Regions from separate parts of the Streptomyces sp. NPDC029152 genome, predicted to be linked through region 2. Evidence: riboswitches for the same ligand, from Rfam matches in the RefSeq annotation. Region 2 holds a riboswitch; the other holds the start of a gene.
What was found. A riboswitch is a leader RNA that binds a small molecule or an ion and turns the genes downstream of it on or off. The one in region 2 is predicted to bind glycine.
Positions count from the first base shown of each region.

Region 1: linked by a shared signal. The riboswitch ahead of gcvP (aminomethyl-transferring glycine dehydrogenase) and the one ahead of gcvT (glycine cleavage system aminomethyltransferase GcvT) in region 2 are both predicted to bind glycine.

Region 1 covers NZ_JBVHWR010000004.1:571,294-581,983, reverse strand. The annotation lists gene ACZ4V6_RS12155 (MerR family transcriptional regulator) at 20-703, shown strand; partial or broken gene ACZ4V6_RS12150 (DNA polymerase IV) at 754-2,304, shown strand; gene ACZ4V6_RS12145 (PRC-barrel domain-containing protein) at 2,220-2,597, opposite strand; glycine riboswitch at 2,735-2,830, shown strand; gene gcvP (aminomethyl-transferring glycine dehydrogenase) at 3,005-5,890, shown strand; gene ACZ4V6_RS12135 (TOBE domain-containing protein) at 5,934-6,362, opposite strand; gene ACZ4V6_RS12130 (ABC transporter ATP-binding protein) at 6,389-7,465, opposite strand; gene modB (molybdate ABC transporter permease subunit) at 7,462-8,280, opposite strand; gene modA (molybdate ABC transporter substrate-binding protein) at 8,325-9,158, opposite strand; gene ACZ4V6_RS12115 (TOBE domain-containing protein) at 9,364-9,759, opposite strand; gene ACZ4V6_RS12110 (DUF5999 family protein) at 10,057-10,260, opposite strand; gene ACZ4V6_RS12105 (hypothetical protein) at 10,542-10,690, opposite strand, start outside.
Region 2 covers NZ_JBVHWR010000021.1:32,970-43,659, reverse strand. The annotation lists gene ACZ4V6_RS31160 (ABC transporter substrate-binding protein) at 1-1,477, opposite strand, end outside; gene ACZ4V6_RS31155 (ABC transporter permease) at 1,537-2,535, opposite strand; gene ACZ4V6_RS31150 (enhanced serine sensitivity protein SseB C-terminal domain-containing protein) at 2,892-3,677, opposite strand; gene ACZ4V6_RS31145 (enhanced serine sensitivity protein SseB) at 3,870-4,673, opposite strand; gene ACZ4V6_RS31140 (AAA family ATPase) at 4,755-5,420, opposite strand; glycine riboswitch at 5,600-5,693, shown strand; glycine riboswitch at 5,694-5,810, shown strand; gene gcvT (glycine cleavage system aminomethyltransferase GcvT) at 5,854-6,972, shown strand; gene gcvH (glycine cleavage system protein GcvH) at 7,086-7,463, shown strand; gene glyA (serine hydroxymethyltransferase) at 7,478-8,740, shown strand; gene ACZ4V6_RS31120 (L-serine ammonia-lyase) at 8,833-10,200, shown strand; gene ACZ4V6_RS31115 (hypothetical protein) at 10,492-10,690, shown strand, end outside.

The DNA of each region.
Region 1 (10,690 bases), on a different contig from region 2:
GTCAAGGACGGAGGTCGGCGTGAGAATGAGCGGCGACGGTACGGCTGGGGGTGGCCCCGGGCGCGGCCTCGGGGTGGGTGGCTCGTACTCTTCCCCGAGCCCTCGGCTCCGCTCGAGCGGGGGGTATCCCCAGCACGGCAGCGCGGCCGATCACGCTCCGCAGCGGCCGGCGGCCGTGCCGAGCAGCGGAGGGGCGACGTCCATGGCGTCCGAGCAGATCGGCTACCGCGGGCCGACGGCCTGCGCCGCCGCAGGCATCACCTACCGGCAGCTCGACTACTGGGCCCGTACGGGCCTCGTCGAGCCCAGCGTGCGGCCCGCCCACGGGTCCGGCACCCAGCGCCTCTACAGCTTCCGCGACGTCGTCGTGCTGAAGATCGTCAAGCGGTTCCTCGACACCGGGGTGTCGCTGCAGAACATCCGCACCGCCGTCCAGCACCTCAGGGAACGGGGCTTTCGTGACCTGGAGCGCATGACGCTGATGAGCGACGGCGCCACGGTCCACGAATGCACCTCGCCCGACGAGGTGCACGCCCTGCTCCAGGGCGGTCAGGGCATCTTCGGGATCGCCGTCGGCGTGGTGTGGCGGGACGTGGAGAGCGCGTTGTCCCAGTTGCACGGGGAGCGGATCGACACGGGGGAGACCCTGGTCGGGCCCAACCCCGCGGACGAACTGGCGCGGCGCCGCAACCGGGCGGTCTGAACACCGCGGCGGGCGGGGCGTTGTCAGTGGCGTAGGGCAGCATCAAAGACGTGAGAACCGCGCCCACGATCCTGCATCTCGACATGGACGCCTTCTTCGCCTCGGTGGAGCAGGCATCCAAGCCGAGCCTGCGCGGGAAGGCCGTCGTCGTCGGCGGGCTCGGGCCGCGGGGAGTGGTCGCCACGGCCTCCTACGAGGCGCGGGTCTTCGGCGTCCGCTCGGCGATGCCCATGGGCCAGGCCCGGCGGCTCGCTCCCCACGCCGCCTATCTCGTCCCGCGCTTCGAGCTGTACCGGTCGATCAGCGGGCAGGTGATGCGGCTGCTGCGGGCCCTGTCGCCGTTGGTCGAGCCGCTGAGCCTGGACGAGGCGTTCGTGGACCTGGAGGCCGGTGGCGCGGCCTGGGACGCGGCGTCGGCGCGACTGGCCGGGGCGAAGCTGCGCGCGGACATCCGGGCCGTCACCGGCCTCACCGGTTCCGTCGGTCTGGCCGCCTCCAAGATGCTCGCCAAGATCGCCTCGGAGGAGGCCAAGCCGGACGGGCTGGTGCTCATCGATCCCGGGACCGAGCGGGCCATGCTCGGCCCGAAGTCCGTCCGGATCCTCCCCGGGGTGGGACCGGCGACGGGTGACCATCTGCGGAGGGCCGGGATCACGACGGTCGAGGAGCTCGCCGAGGCGGGCGAGGACGAGCTGGTGCGGCTGCTCGGCAAGGCCCACGGGCACGCCCTGTACGCGATGGCGCTGGCGCGTGACGACCGTCCCGTGGTGTCCGAGCGGGAGACCAAGTCGGTGTCGGTCGAGGACACGTACGACGTGGACATCCACGACCGCCTGCGGGTCGGTGTGGAGGTGGCACGGCTCGCCGACCGGTGCGTGCGGCGGCTGCGCACGGCCGGGCTGTCCGGCCGGACCATCGTGCTCAAGGTGCGGCGGTACGACTTCTCCACGCTGACGCGCTCGGAGACCCTGCGCGGGCCCACGGACGACCCGGCGGTGGTGCGGGAGGCGGCGGCCCGGCTGCTGGACTCGGTGGACACCACGGGCGGTGTGCGGCTGCTGGGGGTCGGCGTCAGCGGGCTCGCCGACTACACGCAGGAGGACCTGTTCGCGCAGGCGGCGGGGGAGCGGGCCGAGGAGCTCCCGGAGGAGCCGGACGACGGGCCCGCCGAGGAGCACCGGCAGGCGCCGGCCGAGCGCCGATGGCCCTCGGGGCACGACGTACGGCACACGGAGCTCGGGCACGGATGGGTGCAGGGCAGCGGCCTGGGACGGGTCACGGTGCGCTTCGAGACGCCGTACTCCGGGCCCGGCCGGGTACGGACCTTCTCCGTCGACGATCCGCGGCTGGCGCCGGCCGAGCCGCTGCCGCTGGTGGTGTCCGCGCCGCGAGACCCCGGGGAGGGCGGGGTGACGGCCTCCGCCGGAGAGGGAGCCGCACACCCTCCGGCCGCCGAGGCCGCCGAGCAGAGGGGTGCGAGGGCGGCCCCGTGAGCCGTTCACCGGGAGGCGGGGCCTCAGTTCTCCTCGTTGCCCGTGCCCGCCAGCTTGCCGAAGTCGTGGTCCGGGAGCGGGGGAGCGGCGGCCACGTCGAGGCCGTAGTGGTGGTAGAGCTGGAGTTCCTGTTCCGGCGAGAGGTGGCGGCCGACGCCGAAGTCGGGGGCCTCCTTGATCAGGGTCCGGTCGAAGGGCACGCGCAGGGCGCCGTCGACCAGTTCGCTGGGCTCCAGGGGCACGAAGGCGTCCCTGCTGAAGAGGCCGGTGCGGATGGCCGCCCACTCGGGGACGCCGGTGGCGTCGTCGAGGTAGACCTCGTCGACGGTGCCGATCCTGGCTCCGTTGCGGTCGAACGCCTTGCGTCCTATCAGACTGCGCGGATCGATGTCGGTACGCACGGGCCCTCCACTTGGTCGCACTCCGGTCGCAAACCATCCGGCGAATCATCCACCAGTACTACAAAAGGGCACATTGGGGAGAGTGGCCACTCGAAGGTCCGTGCGTTCCCCTCGCTGGTAGGCTGGCAGACGGCTGCTGACCCCGTGCGGGAGAGTCCTCCAGGCATCATCGGAGGCGCCGAAGGAGCAAATCCTCCCCGGAATCTCTCAGGCACACGTACCGCACGGACGAGGTCACTCTGGAAAGCAGGGCGGGTGCCGACGGCTTCCGCCCTCACCGACGGTGAAAGCCGGCAGCCCTCGGGCGGCCCGGTGAAGCTCTCAGGTCGAGATGACAGAGGGGGAGGCCGTCCGGGCACCCGCGCCGTGGTGCCCCTCGAAGGTCGTCAGACCAGGAGGCCTCCGCAATGACCGCCCCTCGCACTCCGCTCTCCGAGCTCGAACAGGCAGCACCCTTCGAGCAGCGCCACATCGGCCCCGACCACGAGGCCCAGGCCAAGATGCTCGCGCAGGTCGGCTACGGCTCGCTCGACGAGTTGACGGCCGCCGCGGTGCCGGATGTGATCAAGAACGCCGACGCGCTGGACCTGCCGGGCGCCCGCTCCGAGGCCGAGGTGCTGGCCGAGCTGCGTTCGCTGGCCGACCGCAACCAGGTCCTCGACTCCATGATCGGCCTTGGCTACTACGGCACCTTCACCCCGCCGGTCATCCTGCGCAACGTCATGGAGAACCCGGCCTGGTACACCGCGTACACGCCGTACCAGCCGGAGATCTCCCAGGGCCGCCTGGAGGCCCTGCTGAACTTCCAGACCATGGTCGCCGACCTGACCGGTCTGCCGACCTCCGGCGCCTCGCTGCTCGACGAGGGCACCGCCGCCGCCGAGGCGATGGCCCTGTCCCGGCGCATGGGCAAGAACAAGAAGGGCCTGTTCCTGGTCGACGCGGACGCGCTGCCGCAGACCATCGCCGTGATCCAGACCCGCGCCGAGCCGACCGGCGTCGAGGTCGTCGTGGCCAACCTGAGCGACGGCATCCCGGCCGAGGTCGCCGAGCGGGAGATCAACGGCGTCCTGATCCAGTACCCGGGCGCCTCCGGTGCCGTCCGCGACATCAAGCCGGTCATCGACCAGGCGCACGAACGCGGCGCGCTCGTCACCGTCGCCGCCGACCTGCTCGCCCTCACGCTGCTCACCTCGCCCGGCGAGCTGGGCGCGGACATCGCCGTGGGCACCACCCAGCGCTTCGGTGTGCCGATGGGCTTCGGCGGGCCGCACGCCGGCTACATGGCCGTGCACGAGAAGTTCGCGCGCAGCCTGCCCGGCCGCCTCGTGGGCGTCTCCGTGGACGCCGACGGCAACAAGGCCTACCGCCTCGCCCTGCAGACCCGCGAGCAGCACATCCGCCGGGAGAAGGCGACCAGCAACATCTGCACCGCCCAGGTGCTGCTCGCCGTCATGGCCGGCATGTACGCCGTGTACCACGGGCCGGACGGGCTGCGGGCCATCGCGCGCCGCACCCACCGGTACGCCTCGGTCACCGCCGCGGGCCTCGCGGCCGGCGGCGTCGAGATCGTGCACGCCGCCTACTTCGACACGGTCACCGCGCGGGTGCCGGGCCGGGCCGGCGAGATCGTGCACGCCGCCCGCGAGAACGGCATCAACCTGCGCCTCGTCGACGCCGACCACGTGTCGTTCGCCTGCGACGAGACCACCACGCGCGCCCAGGTCGGCGGCGTGTGGAACGCGTTCGGCGTCGAGGGCGACATCGAGGCGCTGGACGCGAGCGCCGAGGACACGCTGCCCGAGGCGCTGCTGCGCACCGACGACTTCCTGGCCCATCCGGTCTTCCACGCGCACCGCTCCGAGACCGCGATGCTGCGCTACCTGCGCCGTCTCGCCGACCGCGACTACGCGCTCGACCGCGGCATGATCCCGCTGGGCTCCTGCACCATGAAGCTCAACGCGACCACCGAGATGGAGCCGGTCACCTGGCCCGAGTTCGGCGCGCTGCACCCCTTCGCCCCCGCCGAGCAGGCGCAGGGCTACCTGACCCTCATCCGCGAGCTGGAGGAGCGGCTCGCCGAGGTCACCGGGTACGACAAGGTGTCGCTGCAGCCCAACGCGGGCTCGCAGGGCGAGTTCGCCGGCCTGCTCGCCGTCCGCGGCTACCACCGCGCCAACGGCGACGACCAGCGCACCGTCTGCCTCATCCCGTCCTCCGCGCACGGCACCAACGCGGCGAGCGCGGTCATGGCCGGCATGAAGGTCGTCGTCGTCAAGACCGCCGAGGACGGCGAGGTCGACGTCGAGGACCTGCGCGCCAAGATCGAGAAGCACCGCGACGAGCTGGCCGTGCTGATGATCACGTACCCCTCGACGCACGGCGTGTTCGAGGAGCACGTCGCCGACATCTGCGCCCAGGTGCACGACGCCGGCGGCCAGGTCTACGTGGACGGCGCCAACCTCAACGCCCTGGTCGGCCTCGCCAAGCCCGGCCACTTCGGCGGCGACGTCTCCCACCTGAACCTGCACAAGACGTTCTGCATCCCGCACGGCGGCGGCGGTCCGGGCGTCGGCCCGGTGGCCGTGCGGTCGCACCTGGCGCCGTACCTGCCCAACCACCCGCTCCAGCCCGCGGCCGGACCGCAGACGGGCGTCGGACCGATCTCGGCGGCGCCCTGGGGCTCGGCCGGCATCCTGCCGATCTCCTGGTCGTACGTCCGGCTGATGGGCGGTGAGGGACTCAAGCGCGCCACCCAGGTGGCCGTGCTGTCCGCCAACTACATCGCCAAGCGCCTCGAGCCGCACTTCCCGGTGCTGTACACCGGTCCGGGCGGTCTGGTCGCCCACGAGTGCATCATCGACCTGCGCCCGCTGACCAAGGCGACCGGCGTGAGCGTGGACGACGTCGCCAAGCGGCTGATCGACTACGGCTTCCACGCGCCGACGATGTCCTTCCCGGTGGCCGGCACGCTGATGATCGAGCCGACCGAGTCCGAGGACCTGGCCGAGCTGGACCGGTTCTGCGACGCGATGATCGCCATCCGCGCGGAGATCGACAAGGTCGGCTCCGGCACCTGGCCCGCGGACGACAACCCGCTGCGGGGCGCTCCGCACACCGCCGGAGCCCTGGGCGGGGACTGGGACCACGCGTACACGCGCGAGGAGGCCGTGTTCCCGGCCGGAGTGTCGGTGGCCGACAAGTACTGGCCGCCGGTGCGCCGCATCGACCAGGCCTTCGGCGACCGGAACCTCGTGTGCTCCTGCCCGCCGCTGGACGCCTACGCGGACTGACCAGGCCGCGGTGAAGGCCCCGTCCCCGTCCGGGGCGGGGCCTTCACCCTTGCCGCGTCGTGGCGAGCGCGACCTCGGTCGACTTGATCAGGGCGACGACGTCGGAACCCACGAAGAGGCCCAGTTCCTCGGCCGCTTCCCTCGTGATCACGGCGGTGAGTTCGGCGTCGTCCACGGCGACGTGGACGGCCGCCATGGCCTCGCCGAGCGTGATCCGGGTGACCGCGCCGGGCAGCTTGTTGCGGATCGACAGGCCTTCGGTCCGGCCGGTGGCCAGGGAGACCTCCGTCGACTTCACCAGGGCGCGGACGGCCGTTCCGGCGCTCAGGCCGAGGTCGTCGGCGGCCTCCCGGGTGATGGCCGCGGTGAGGTCCCGGCCGCCGGACAGGCGGACCCTGACCGTCGTCATGACCTCGCCCGGGGTGAGGGCGGTGACGGTGCCGGGGAGCTGGTTACGGATGCTCAGGCTCATGGGGGCACCGTAGCCCGGTGGTGCCGTCATGCCGGGTATGCGTGGGTCTGCGCCGCCTTGACCGTCGCCCATACCGGTGCGCCCGGGTGGAGGCCGAGCTCGGCCGCGGCGACCGTGGTGAGGTCGGCGGCGAGTGCGAGTTCGCCGGTCAGGTCCGCGCGGATCTGGTCGCCGTGGGTCTCCAGGCCCGCGACCTCGCACCGCCACAGGTTGCGCGCGCTGGAGCCGGCGGGACGCTCCCCGTACAGGGTCACGGCGCTCGGCGGGAACGCCACGAAGACCGGTCCGGACAGGTCCTCCGTGGTGGTGATGACCGGGCCGCCGTCGAGCCGGACGGTGTGGGCGTCGGCCAGACCGCGGTAGAGGTTCAGGCCGACCAGTCGCGCGATGTAGTCGGTGCGGGGCCGGCGGGCGATGTCGGCGGGGCCGCCCTCCTGGACGACCGCGCCGTGCTCGACGACCACCAGGCGGTCGGCCAGCACCATGGCGTCCAGCGGATCATGGGTGACCAGGACCGCGACGGCCTCGAAGTCGGCCAGGTGGCGGCGGAGCTGGGCGCGCACCTCGAGCCGCGTCCGGGCGTCCAGCGCGGCGAGCGGCTCGTCCAGGAGCAGCAGCCGGGGGCTGGTCGCCAGGGCTCGGGCGAGGGCGACGCGCTGCGCCTGGCCACCGGAGAGACGGCGCGGCTTGGCGCCCGCGTGGCCGGCCAGGCCCATCCGGTCCAGCCACGCGGCGGCCAGGGCCCGGGCCTCGGCCTTGGTCGCGCCCCGGCAGCGCGGGCCGAAGGCCACGTTTTCGAGCGCGGTCAGGTGCGGGAAGAGCAGGTAGTCCTGGAAGACCACGCCGACCGGACGGGACTCGGGCGGCGTGCCGTCCAGGGCGACGCCGTCGAGACGCAGATGACCGCCGGTGAGCGGGAGCAGACCTGCCAGGGCGCGCAGCGCGGTGGTCTTGCCGGCGCCGTTGGGGCCGAGCAGGGCGACGACCTCGCCGGGCGCGGCGGCCAGCGACACGTCCAGGCGGAAGGCGCCGCGGTCCACCACGAGCCTGGCGTCGAGGCCGCCGCCGGGCGCGGTGACGGCGGTGGGCTCCGGTCGGTTCACGTCGTCCTCATCCACCGGTCCCGCAGACCGGCCAGTACGGCGATGGAGACGGCCAGCAGCACCAGGCTGAGGGCGATCGCCGCCGCCGGATCGTTCTGCAGCGCCAGGTAGACCGCGAGCGGCATGGTCTGGGTCCGTCCGGGGAAGTTGCCCGCGAACGTGATCGTCGCCCCGAACTCGCCCAGTGCCCGCGCCCACGCCAGGACGGAGCCCGCCGCGACGCCCGGCGCGATCAGCGGCAGGGTGACCCGGCGGAACGCGGTGAAACGGGAGGCGCCCAGCGTCGTGGCGGCCTCCTCGTACCGGGGGTCGGCGGCCCGCAGGGTGCCCTCCACGCTGATGACCAGGAAGGGCATGGCCACGAACGTCTCCGCGAGGACGACGCCCGTCGTGGTGAACGGCAGCGTGATCCCGAACCACGCGTCCAGCCACTGCCCGATCACGCCGTTGCGGCCGAACGCCAGCAGCAGCGCCACGCCGCCGACCACCGGGGGCAGCACCAGCGGCAGCGTCACCAGCGCCCGCACGAGACCGCGGCCGGGGAAGTCCGTGCGGGCCAGCAGCCAGGCCAGGGGTACGCCGATCAGCAGGCTCAGCGCGGTCGCCGAGGTGGCGCACACCAGCGACAGCCGCAGGGCCTGCCACACCTCGGCGCTGGTCAGCTGAGCGGGCAGGCTCCGCCAGGGGGCCCGCACCAGCAGGGCGACGAGCGGGAGCAGCAGGAACGCCAGGCCGACCAGGGCGGGCACCAGCAGGGGCACCGGCACGGTGCGGGCGCCCCCGCGGGAACGCCCGCGGCGCGGCCCGCCCTCCACGGCGTCCGCCCCGGGCCCGGCGGACTCGGTCACCGCAGGCCTCGTCACGGCGCGAGGAACCCGGCCTCGGTGAGCACCTTCTGCCCCTCGGCGGACTTCACCAACGCGATGAAGGCCTTGCCTGCCTCCGCGTTGGGCGCCTGCTCCAGCAGGGCGATCGGGTAGTCGTTGACGGCCCCGGCCGACTCGGGGAAGTCCACGCCCGCCACCTTGTCGCCGGCCGCCTTCACGTCGGTCCTGTAGACGACGGCGGCGTCGGCCTCCTTCAGCTCGACCTTCGTCAGGGCGCTCTTGACGTCCTGCTCGTACGAGGCGGGGGTGAGCTTCAGGCCGCTCGCCCCCAGGGCCTTCTGCGCGGCGGCGCCGCACGGCACGGTCCTGTCGCACAGCACGACCTTCAGGCCGGAGCGGGTGAGGTCCTTCAGGGAGGAGATCCTGTCCGGGTTGCCGGGCAGCGTGGCGATCTCCAGCCGGTTGCGGGCGAAGGTCGCCGGGGTGCCGGCCGCGTCCCCGGCGTCGGTCACCGTGGCCATCGTCCTGGGGCTGGCGGAGGCGAACACGTCCGCGGGCGCGCCGCTGGTGATGCTGGCGGCCAGGGTGTCGCTGCCGCCGAAGTTGAAGGTGACCCGGGCGCCCGGGTGCTCCTTCTCGAACGTCTTCCCGAGCGCGGTGAAGCTCTCCTTGAGCGAGGCGGCGGCGAACACGGTGACGGTGCCGGAGACCTTCGAGGACGAGGAGGAGGAACCGGCCGTGCCGGAACCGGAGTCCGAGCCGGACGACGACGAGCAGGCGCTCAGGACCAGCAGTGCGGCGACTCCCGCGCCGGTCACCGCCACGGTCCGGCGGATGCTGCGGGTCCTGCGCGCGGAACGGGTCATCACGGGCCACTCCCTCTGTCACGGGTGGGGAGTCCGGCGGGTCCGGCGGCCGGGCACACGTCGGACTCCCGATGCGCCGATCATACTTCCGCATCTGCGAGGGGTAAGTCTCCTGTCTCATCGCATGAGCGAGCCCAGGCGATCGAAAGGCTTGCATGTGCGTTCGTACGGATGTCGGGTGCCGGATGCCCTGTCCAGGGACGGGTCACGCCCTGTCGATATGGACGTTCGTCGACTTGACGCGGGCGGTGGCCTCCATCCCGACCTCCAGGCCGAGTTCCTCGACCGCCTCGCGGGTCAGCAGGGAGACGAGCCGGTGGGGGCCCGCCTGGATCTCGACCTGGGCCGCGACGTCGCCGAGCTTGATCGCGGTCACGATCCCGGGGAAGGCGTTGCGGGCCGACGTGTACGGGGTGCCGTCGTCGGCGGCGCCCGACCGGGCCAGGTCGACCGAGAACGCGGCCAGGTCCCGCCCGTCGACGAGCCGCCGTCCGCCCTCGTCGCGGTGTGTGGTGATCCGGCCCGCGTCCGCCCAGCGGCGGGCGGTGTCCGGGCTGACGCCGAGCAGCCGCGCCGCCTGGCCGATCGTGTAGGACTGCATGCCGGTCACGATAGGCGGAGGCGGAGGGAGGGGTGCGCGGAGGGGTCCCGCCGCGCTGTGGATGCTCGCGACCGCGCCGCCGGGTCGGCCGCGCCGGCGCGGCCGTGTCCGGCAGCCGCCCCGCCCACGCCTGCCGGTGGTTCGTGCTCCGGCGCGGCCTGGAGGGAGTCGGCGTGCTCCGCGATCGCGGGCACTCGGCGGAAGGTGAGTGCCCGTACGCGTCGGGCCGGTCCGCGAAGGTGTCCGCGGGCCGGCCCGGATGCCGGGCGGAGCGGCGTCGTACCGCCCGGTGGGTGCTCAGGCGGCGGTCATCAGCCCGGCGCCGAGCGGGCGGTGCGGGGCGATGATCCTGCCGTCCGGCAGCAGTTCACCGGTGTCCTCGAAGAGGACGACGCCGTTGCACAGCAGGCTCCATCCCTGCTCCGGGTGGTGCGCCACGAGGCGGGCGGATTCCCGGTCGGCGGAGTCGGCTGGAGGGCACGGTGGCTGGTGCTGGCACATGAGTGGGGTCTCTCGGTCCGTCGTGATGGGTGAGTGCGTCGTCTCGTCTGTTCCGCGGCGTGAAACGTCGTCCATGGCCGCCCCCCGTGGTGATGAGTCGGTCCGGTCCCAGTGTTGCCCCGCAGGCGTCGATCCGCAGGTATTTCGCAGGACCGCTTCTTATGGAGGGGAGACGCGTCACCCGCGCGGACGGTTCAGCGCAACTGCACTGTCACTTCGGGTGGTTCACCGTGGCCGGTTGGGACTAGTCCGCCCGGACCGCCGTCCGGGCGGACGGGCGGTCAGGCGGGGGAGCGCAGCAGTCGCGCCGGTGTCACCCGGTGGGTCAGGAGCGGGAGCAGTTCGGTCACCCGGTGCGGCCGGTGGGCCGCGATGCCGGGCGGCGCCGGCGCGAGCGGCACCAGCAGGTCGGTGCCGGCGGGGCACCCCT
Region 2 (10,690 bases):
CACCGTTGAGGATCTGCTGGAGGAAGCCGTAGCCGGACGGCCAGTCGGCGCCCCACTGCATCATGTGCAGACCGATGTTCTGCTTCTTGTTGAACTCCGGCACACCGATGTAGTCGGTGAAGTACTTGCCCGACGGGTACTGCTTCAGGCTGGCGTTGATGCCGACCTTCTTCAGCGAGGCGATGATCGCGGTGGCCGCGTCGACCTCCTGCGGGCGGTCGCTGCGCGCCGAGATGTTGGTGGTGATGGCCGTCTTGCCGCAGGCCTTCAGCTGCTCCTTGGCCTTGGCGACGTCGCCCTTGTTGCCGGCGGTCGGGTAGGTGTCCGCCTTCTGGTAGCCGGTGATGTCCGGCGGCAGGACGGTGGTCGCGATCTCACCGCGGATCGGGCCGCCCAGGGCGGTCTGCACGGAGACCTTGTCGACGGCGTACTCGACGGCCTTGCGGCACTCGAGCTTGTCGAACGGGGCGACCTGGGTGTTGATCGCCATGTAGACGAGGCGGCCACCGTAGGTGTTGTCGGTGTTGGCCTTCAGGTCGGCGTTGTTGACGACCTTCGCCTGCGTCGCGGCCTGGACGCCCGTGCCGCCGAGGTCGATCGCGGTGCCGGCCTGGACGTCCTGGTCGATCGTCTCGGGGTTGACCTTGAGCTTGACGACGACCTTGTCCGGGTACTGCTTGCGCAGCGGGTCCGTCTTCGGGTCCCAGTTCTCGTTGCGGACGAGGACGGCCTGCTTGCCCTCCTCGTAGCTCTCGAACTTGTACGAGCCGGAGGACACGATGTTCTTGACGTAGTCGATGCCCTTGTCCTTGGCCTTGGGCACCGGAGCCGTCTGCGGCGTCGCGACCAGGTAGTCGAACTCCTGGAACGAACGGTTGAGGTGGAAGACGATCGTGGTGTCGTCCGGCGTCTCGATGGACTTCAGGCCCTCGGGGCTCTTGTCCTTGTAGGGGCCCTTGTACTTGTCGCCGCCCTCCATGAACTGCTGGAAGTAGTTCGGGCCGAGGGAGAGCACGTCACGCGCGAAGTTGGACCGCTCGACGGCGTACTTGACGTCCTTCGAGGTGATCGGGGTGCCGTCCTCGTACTTCAGGCCCGCACGCAGCTTGTACGTCCAGGTCTTGCCGCCGTCGCTCGGCACGCCCTTGCTCTCGGCGAGGTCCGGGACCAGCTTGTTGCCCTCTTCGCCCGCGCCGGGCTGGAAGGTCATCAGCGGGCGGGCGTACAGCCGGCTGAGGTTGTACATGTACGCGTAGTACGTGTTGCCGGGGTCGAAGGAGTCCGGGACGTCCGAGTACTCGTACGTGACCGTCCCGCCCTTCTGGGTGGAGGCGTTGACGACACCCTTGGTCGCGGCGTTGGCCTCAGCCGACTTCTTTCCGTTGTTGTCCGAGTTGTCATCGGCCTTGCTGCAAGCCGACAGCAGCAAGCTCGCACTGCCGATGGCCGCGACCGCGGCCAGCGCTGACCTTCGCATGATGGTCTGCTTCCCCTCCATTGTTGGCAAATCCTTGGTGCCCCCGTGGCAGCCGCGGGTCAGCGGCTGCGCGGGTCGAGAGCGTCACGAAGACCGTCGCCGAGCAGGTTGAACGCCAGGACGGTCACGAAGATGGCGAGGCCGGGAACGATCATGTACTGGGGGTCGACCTGGTAGTACTCGACCGCGTCGTTGATCATGCCGCCCCACGAGGCCTGCGGGGGCTGGATGCCGACGCCGAGGAAGCTCAGGGACGCCTCGAAGATGATGTTGGTCGGGATGAGCAGCGTCGAGTAGACGATGATCGGCCCCACGAGGTTCGGCAGCAGCTCCCGGAAGAGGATGTACGGGCCCTTGGCCCCCATCCCGCGCGAGGCGTCGACGAACTCCCGTTCCCTCAGGGCCAGCGTCTGGCCCCGGACGATGCGCCCCAGATAGGGCCAGTTGAAGAAGCCGATCACGAAGACCAGCACCACGATGTGCAGCGGCAGGCCCTCCAGTCCGAAGGCGCCGCCCTGCAGGGTCGCCGAGATGGCGATCGCGAACAGCAGGAGGGGGAAGGCCAGGAAGGTGTCCATCAGCCGGCTGATGATCGCGTCGACGCGTCCGCCGTAGTAGCCGGCGACGACGCCGAGGACCGCGCCGATCGTGTTGGACAGGATCGTGGCGCCGAAGGCGACGACCAGCGAGACCCAGGAGCCCTCCAGGATGCGGGTGGCGATGTCCCGGCCGAACTTGGGCTCCACACCGAGCGGGTGGTCCCAGCTCATGCCGCCGAAGTCACCCTTGGGCAGCGAGGTGTTGGGGTCGATCAGGTCCTGGTTGAGGGCGTTGGGGTCCAGGCCGAAGAGCGCCTGGAGGGGGCGGGAGAGGACCGCGAGGAGGACCAGCAGGATCACGATGACCCCGCCGGCCATGGCCACCTTGTCCTTCTTGAAGCGGGACCAGGCGATCTGTCCCAGGGAACGGCCCTCGATCTGCCCCTTCTCGGCACCGGCGAGGACAGCCTCGGGCTGTGCCTCGGCTTGCGCCCCGGTGGTCTCGATCGGTGCGGTCACAGTGACCCGACCCCTCTCGCCGGCGGTGACCGGCCTACGCCCGCCGTGGATTACGGCTTTGTCGACTTGCTCTCGATCACGGGATCGAACGATCCGTGTCTTTCTCGGGAGTCTTCAGCGTCGTCACGATCACCCGCCAGGTCTGGCTGGGAAAGTATGCGCAACCGTGATGCACTGCTAGGGATTCCGTTATCCGAACAGTGGGTAACAGCCTTCGAACGAAGGACAGTTGGGACACAACAGCGGAATCGACGATCTTCGCGACCATCCGCCGTCATCTACGCGCGAAGAAGTGTGTCCGTCGTGTGAAGGACGCGGAACGCCGTCGACACGGCCGGCGGGGGTCCGTCGCCCCGTCAGTAGCCGCCGCGGGCCGGCGGGTAGCCGTACCCGGCGGCGGGGGCCGCGTGGGCCTCGCGGTCGTAGAAGGGGCGGGCGTTGGCGCGCAGCCACAGGGCGACCGGGTCGTGCGCGTCGGTCATCGCCACCGTCGACACCGGCAGCCCCTCCGGCACCGCGCCGACGGACTGCTGCATCATCGCGCGCACCGCGTCCACGGCCGGCGGCGACGTGTCGTACACGTCCAGGCCGATGGCGAGGTAGGGCGCGCCCAGCGACGGCTGCACCCAGGCGCGGCGCAGTGCGCGGACCGCCGGGGTGCGGTGGGCGTTCTGCGCGAGCAGGGCGTAGAACTGCGGGATCTCGATGGCCGGTTCGGACAGGCGCAAGGGGCCGGCGGGCTGGCGGTCCAGGCCGGAGGCGATGCGGCGCAGGTCGGGCCAGGGGATGCCGACGCCACCGCCGGGGGCGTGCGGGTTGAGCCAGAGACCGTAGTGGTCCGGATAGAGGGCGCGGGCCACTTCCAGGCCGTCGACCACCTCGTACGACCGGTTCCAGCCGCTGGCGGAGAGCTCCTGGGCGGAGGTGACGCAGGGCGCGTAGCCGTAGCCACCGACCTCCATGTTCCCGTACTGGGCGTCCGGGGAGCCGGCCTGGCCGTGCCACAGCAGCATCCAGACCTGGCCGGTGGCGGGGGTGGCGAGCGCGCGCAGCAGGGCCTCGTAGGCGTCGTAGCGCCCGGGCGTCACCTGGCGCAGCATGTGCTCGACCTGCCCGGTCGCGGCGGTACCGCTCGCGCTCACCTTTTACCGACCCTTCGAGAACCGTCTCCTGTCGTGGACCCAGCTTAGGGCTCCCCCCGCGGCGGTGGCTCCGGAGTTCCGGGGGGTGTTGTCCGCCGGCGGGTGCGGGGGCCTCGTGGCCGGTCGCGCCCGCGCGGCGGAGCCGCAGGTGTCACGATCCCCGCCGCTTCGGGGGCGCTCCCCGTCCGGGGTTCACACGTCCCGGTCGTAGAAGGGGCGTACGTGTGACCGCATCCAGTCGCAGACCGGGTCCTGGACCGCTTCCAGGAGGACCAGGTTGACCGGCCACCTGACCGGGACCGCGCCGAGGGCGCGGCCGAGGGCGTCCAGCGGGAGCGCGCGGGCGTCGCCCTCCCAGTGGGACAGCTCCACGCCGACGAACATCACCGGGTCGGCGGTCTCGACGGCGGCCAGGCAGCGGCGGGCGGTGCGGACGACGCCGACGGCGGTGAACTCGGCGCGGGCCGCGGCCAGGAAGTCGACCGGGTCGTCCTGCCAGTCGGGTTCGAACAGGCGGACCCGGCCGCCGGACGCGGCCCCGTCCAGCGGGGTGCGTCCGGCCCGGCACAGCTCGGCCACGGCGGCCGGCGGCAGCGGGACGCCGACCACGCCGTCCGGGTTCACGGCGATGCCGACCTGCGGGGGCAGGCCGCGGGCGAACTCGACGGCGGGGGCGACGGTGTACCCCATGTGGGGGCCGGCGGCCCGGCGGAGCTGCTCCTCGGAGCTGAACACCGGCACGTGGGCCTGGCCGTCGATCTCCATCGTGGGCAGGTCGAGGGGGCCGGTGTCCGGGCCGCCGCCGTTGGGCAGCGGGACCCAGACGAAGCTGCGGCCGAGCACCTCCACGATCCGGCCGCCCGCGCCCGGCACGCCGAGGGAGGCCGACAGGACCTCCTCCAGTTCGTTGCCGGGCCATCCGCCGTGCGGGTGGGGATGCGCCGGCGCCGGGAACTCCGGTGAGAGGTCCGCCGGGAAGTCCGCTGGGAAGTCCATCTGCCTACCGCCTGCCTGGGTACCGCTGCTGTGGCTGAAAAGGCTAACCCGTTCGGCCCCACCGGCCCACGGACCGTCACCTCAGCCCGTGAAGGCGATCCGGTGCAGCGCGTCGGCCGCCGCCCGGTCCAGGACGACCGCCGAGGCGCAGCCGGCCGGCAGGCTGCCCTCGGTCACGGAGGCCAGCAGCCGGGCGGTCGCCGCGCGGTGCCGCAGGAAGGCGTACCGCGAGACGCCCCGGCCGCGCTCGCGCTGCCCGGCCAGGGCGTCGTCGGCGCCGACGTCGAGGAGCAGCAGGTGCAGGGCGCCGCCGCGGCGGCGGGCCTCGCGGGCCAGCCAGCCGCGCACCCAGGTCTGCGTGCCGCAGTCGTGCACGACGACGCCCCGGCCGGAGCGCAGGGCGCGGCGCAGCCCGGCGTAGTGGGCGAGGCGCACGAGGGGCCGGTAGAGGGCGTAGGGGAGGAGGCGCGGCACGCGGCGGTCCCAGCGGTCGCGGGCGTCCTGGGAGTCGATGCGCAGGCCGCGCACGGTGCGCCGCATCAGGGTGGACTTGCCGCTGCCGGGCAGGCCGGTGACCACCACCAGGTCGCGGGGCCCGAAGAGCAGGGCGCGCGGGCCGCGGCCGTCGCGGTCGCGCAGGTCGCGGACGACGGGTGCGGGCAGTCCGGCACGCGCCTCCCCGGCCGGGGCGGGCCGCTTCGGCAGTGCGATGCCCGAGGTCGTTGCGCAAGCCGTGGTCCTGTTCACCGTGATCGTCCTCCCCTGGGGCGGTTCACGAGTTCCCGTCCCCGTCGAGTGTAAAGAGAAGGTAATGCGGCGGTCTCGCGTTTTCGTGCGCTTACTGCCACGAGCCGGTTACAGATCACGGTCTGCCACGAACAGGCCCGGCGTGCAATGATGGCGGCGCCAACTGCATACCGGCCGTTTGAATCCGCGCGGGAGAGTCCCCGGCCGCGCCGGGGCGCCGAAGGAGCAAGTCCCTCCCTTGAATCTCTCAGGCACCGTTACCGCGCGGGCGAGGCACATCTGAAAAGCGGGCCGCCGCTCCACGGCTGCCCCACCCAAGGTGCAAGTCCTGACCGCCGCACTCCGGTGGTCACGGCGAACCTCTCAGGTTCCGATGACAGATGGGGAGGACCGACCTCGCCCGTGCCGTCCTGTCCTGGGAGACGACCGACCGATGAGCAGTACCGAACTCCGCCGTACCGCGCTGGATGCCACGCATCGCGCGCTGGGCGCGACCATGACCGACTTCGCCGGCTGGGACATGCCCCTGCGCTACGGCTCCGAGCGCGACGAGCACGTCGCGGTGCGCACCCGGGCCGGTCTCTTCGACCTCTCCCACATGGGCGAGATCACCGTCACCGGCCCGCGCGCCGCCGACCTGCTGGACTTCGCGCTGGTCGGGAACATCGGCAGCGTGAAGCCGGGCCGTGCCCGCTACACCATGATCTGCCGCGAGGACGGCGGCATCCTGGACGACCTGATCGTCTACCGCCTGGGCGAGACCGAGTACATGGTGGTCGCCAACGCCTCCAACGCCCAGGTGGTGCTGGACGCGCTCACCGAGCGGGCCGCCGGCTTCGACGCCGAGGTCCGCGACGACCGCGACGCCTACGCGCTGCTGGCCGTGCAGGGCCCCGAGTCCCCGGGCATCCTCGCCTCGCTCACCGACGCCGACCTGGACGGCCTGAAGTACTACGCGGGCCTGCCCGGCACGGTCGCCGGCGTCCCGGCGCTCATCGCGCGCACCGGGTACACCGGCGAGGACGGCTTCGAGCTGTTCGTGAAGCCGGAGCACGCCGTCCGGCTGTGGCAGGCGCTGACCGAGGCGGGCGAGGGCGCAGGGCTGGTCCCGTGCGGCCTGTCCTGCCGGGACACGCTCCGCCTGGAGGCGGGCATGCCGCTGTACGGGCACGAGCTGACGACGGAGCTGACGCCCTTCGACGCCGGGCTCGGCCGGGTGGTGAAGTTCGAGAAGGAGGGCGACTTCGTGGGCCGCGCGGCGCTCGAGCAGGCCGCTTCCCGGGCCGAGGCGAACCCGCCCCGCGTCCTGGTCGGCCTGGTCGCCGAGGGCCGCCGCGTCCCGCGCGCCGGGTACGCGGTCGTCGCCGGCGGCGAGGTGGTCGGCGAGGTCACCTCCGGCGCCCCCTCCCCCACGCTGGGCAAGCCGATCGCCATGGCGTACGTCGACGCCGCCCACGCGGCCGCGGGCACCGCCGGGGTCGGCGTGGACATCCGGGGCACCCACGAGCCGTACGAGGTCGTGGCGCTGCCTTTCTACAAGCGCCAGAAGTAGACACCGGGCGCGCGGGGGCCCTTCGTCGCCCCCGCCCGGCCCGCGCCGCCCACCAGTGGTCCCAGCAGTCCCCCCGTCATCAGCACTGTCCCGCGTACAGGAGAATTCAGGCCATGAGCAACCCCCAGCAGCTGCGCTACAGCAAGGAGCACGAGTGGCTGTCGGGCGCCGAGGACGGCGTCTCGACGGTCGGCATCACGGAGCACGCGGCCAACGCGCTCGGTGACGTCGTCTTCGTCCAGCTCCCCGAGGTCGGCGCCACCGTGTCCGCGGGCGAGACCTGCGGCGAACTGGAGTCGACCAAGTCGGTCTCCGACCTGTACTCCCCCGTCTCCGGCGAGGTCACCGAGGTCAACGAGGACGTCGTCAGCGACCCGTCGCTGGTGAACACCGCGCCCTTCGAGGGCGGCTGGCTGTTCAAGGTGCGCGTCAGCGAGGAGCCGGGCGACCTGCTCTCCGCCGACGAGTACACCGAATTCGCCGGCGCCTGAGGAGACACGGACGCATGTCGCTTCTGAACACCCCCCTGCACGAGCTCGACCCCGACGTCGCCGCCGCCGTCGACGCCGAGCTGCACCGCCAGCAGTCCACCCTCGAGATGATCGCCTCCGAGAACTTCGCGCCCGTCGCGGTCATGGAGGCGCAGGGCTCGGTCCTCACCAACAAGTACGCCGAGGGCTACCCCGGCCGCCGCTACTACGGCGGCTGCGAGCACGTCGACGTGGTCGAGCAGATCGCCATCGACCGGGTCAAGGCGCTCTTCGGCGCCGAGCACGCCAACGTGCAGCCGCACTCGGGCGCCCAGGCCAACGCGGCGGCGATGTTCGCCCTGCTCAAGCCCGGCGACACGATCATGGGTCTGAACCTCGCCCACGGCGGGCACCTGACCCACGGCATGAAGATCAACTTCTCCGGCAAGCTCTACGACGTCGTCGCCTACCACGTGGGCGACGACGGCCAGGTCGACATGGCCGAGGTGGAGCGCCTCGCCAAGGAGAACAAGCCGAAGCTGATCGTGGCCGGCTGGTCGGCCTACCCGCGGCAGCTCGACTTCGCCGCGTTCCGCCGGATCGCGGACGAGGTCGGCGCGTACCTGATGGTCGACATGGCGCACTTCGCCGGTCTGGTCGCGGCGGGCCTGCACCCGAACCCGGTTCCGCACGCCCACGTGGTGACCACCACCACCCACAAGACGCTGGGCGGCCCGCGCGGCGGTGTGATCCTCTCCACGGCCGAGCTGGCCAAGAAGATCAACTCCGCCGTCTTCCCCGGTCAGCAGGGCGGCCCGCTGGAGCACGTGGTGGCCGCCAAGGCCGTCGCCTTCAAGGTCGCGGCGAGCGAGGACTTCAAGGAGCGCCAGCGTCGTACGCTGGAAGGCGCCCGGATCCTGGCCGAGCGCCTGGTGAAGGACGACGCGAAGGCGGCGGGCGTCTCCGTCCTGACCGGCGGCACCGACGTCCACCTGGTCCTCGTGGACCTGCGTGACTCGGAGCTGGACGGCCAGCAGGCCGAGGACCGCCTCCACGAGGTCGGCATCACCGTCAACCGCAACGCCGTCCCGAACGACCCGCGCCCGCCGATGGTGACCTCCGGTCTGCGCATCGGCACGCCGGCCCTGGCGACCCGCGGCTTCACGGCCGAGGACTTCGCCGAGGTCGCGGACGTGATCGCCGAGGCGCTGAAGCCGTCCTACGACGCGGAGGCCCTCAAGGCCCGGGTGAAGGCCCTGGCCGACAAGCACCCGCTGTACCCGGGTCTGGACAAGTAACCGGCAGTACCGCACGAGGGGCGCCGGGCCGGCCACAAGCGGGCCCGGCGCCCCACCCCCCTCCTGCACCACCCCCGTATTGAGGAGTTCCCGTGGCCATCTCGGTCTTCGACCTGTTCTCGATCGGCATCGGCCCGTCGAGCTCGCACACGGTCGGCCCGATGCGCGCGGCGCGCATGTTCGCCCGGCGCCTGCGCAACGAGGAACTGCTGGACTCGGTGGCCTCGGTCCGGGCCGAGCTGTACGGCTCGCTCGGCGCCACCGGCCACGGCCACGGCACGCCCAAGGCGGTGCTGCTCGGCCTGGAGGGCGCCTCGCCGCGCACGGTGGACGTGGAGACGGCGGACGACCGCGTCGAGACGATCAGGGCCTCGAGCCGCATCCGCCTCCTCGGCGAGCGCGAGATCCCCTTCTCCTACGACGACGACATGGTCCTGCACCGCCGCAAGGCCCTCCCGTACCACGCCAACGGCATGACGCTGTGGGCGTACGACGCGGCGGGCACGGAGGTGCTCTCGAAGACGTACTACTCGGTCGGCGGCGGCTTCGTCGTGGACGAGGACGCGGTGGGCGCGGACCGCATCAAGCTCGACGACACCGTACTGAAGTACCCCTTCCGCACCGGTGACGAGCTGCTGCGCCTGACCCGGGAGACGGGCCTGTCGATCTCCGCGCTGATGCTGGAGAACGAGCGGGCGTGGCGCTCGGAGGAGGAGATCCGCGAGGGTCTGCTGGAGATCTGGCGCGTGATGCGGGCGTGCGTGGACCGCGGCATGTCACGGGAGGGCATCCTGCCGGGCGGCCTGAAGGTCCGCCGCCGCGCCGCGAACACCGCGCGCAAGCTGCGCTCCGAGGGCGACCCGCAGGCGCTCGCCATGGAGTGGATCACGCTCTACGCGATGGCCGTGAACGAGGAGAACGCGGCCGGCGGCCGGGTCGTCACGGCGCCGACGAACGGGGCGGCGGGCATCATCCCGGCGGTCCTGCACTACTACGTGAACTTCGTCCCCGGCGCCGACGAGGAGGGCGTGGTCCGCTTCCTCCTGGCGGCCGGCGCGATCGGCATGCTCTTCAAGGAGAACGCCTCCATCTCCGGCGCCGAGGTCGGCTGCCAGGGCGAGGTCGGCTCCGCCTGCTCCATGGCGGCGGGCGCGCTCGCCGAGGTGCTGGGCGGCAGCCCCGAGCAGGTCGAGAACGCCGCCGAGATCGGCATGGAGCACAACCTGGGCCTCACCTGCGACCCCGTGGGCGGCCTCGTCCAGATCCCGTGCATCGAGCGCAACGGCATGGCCGCGGTGAAGGCGGTCACGGCGGCCCGGATGGCGATGCGCGGCGACGGCTCGCACAAGGTGTCCCTCGACAAGGTCATCAAGACCATGAAGGAGACGGGCGCCGACATGTCGGTGAAGTACAAGGAGACGGCGCGGGGCGGACTGGCGGTCAACATCATCGAGTGCTGAGGCCGCGGGCCCCGGCCGGCGCCGTGACGCCGTGCGAGGAGCCGGGAGACCTCCCCTCCCGGCCGCCGGCGCCTCCCCTCCCGGCCGCCGGCGCCTCCCCTCCCGGCCGCCGGCGCCTCTTCGTCCGGCCCCGCCAGGGCCGCCCGGCCCGTGGCCGTGACCGGGCGGCGGCGCGGGAAGCGGCGGCGGAAGGTGCGCGGGGCCCGGTGTGGCGGCCCCCGGACGGGGCAGCACGAAGGAGACCGCGCCGGGCACGGCGCGGGGAAGCACGGTACGAGCGGAGGTTCGTGCGTGGACTGGCTGTTCATCGTCAAGCCCGCGGAGACCACCCCGGACGGCGGATCGTCCGCCAAGAGCCACATGCTGGAACTCGCCGAGACCGAGCCCCGCCGGGAGTGGTGCCTGTCCAGGTGGCGGCGGATGGCCGCGGGCGACCGCCTGTGGATCTACTTCGCCAGTCCGGTGCGGGAGGTCGCCGCGGTGGCCGAGA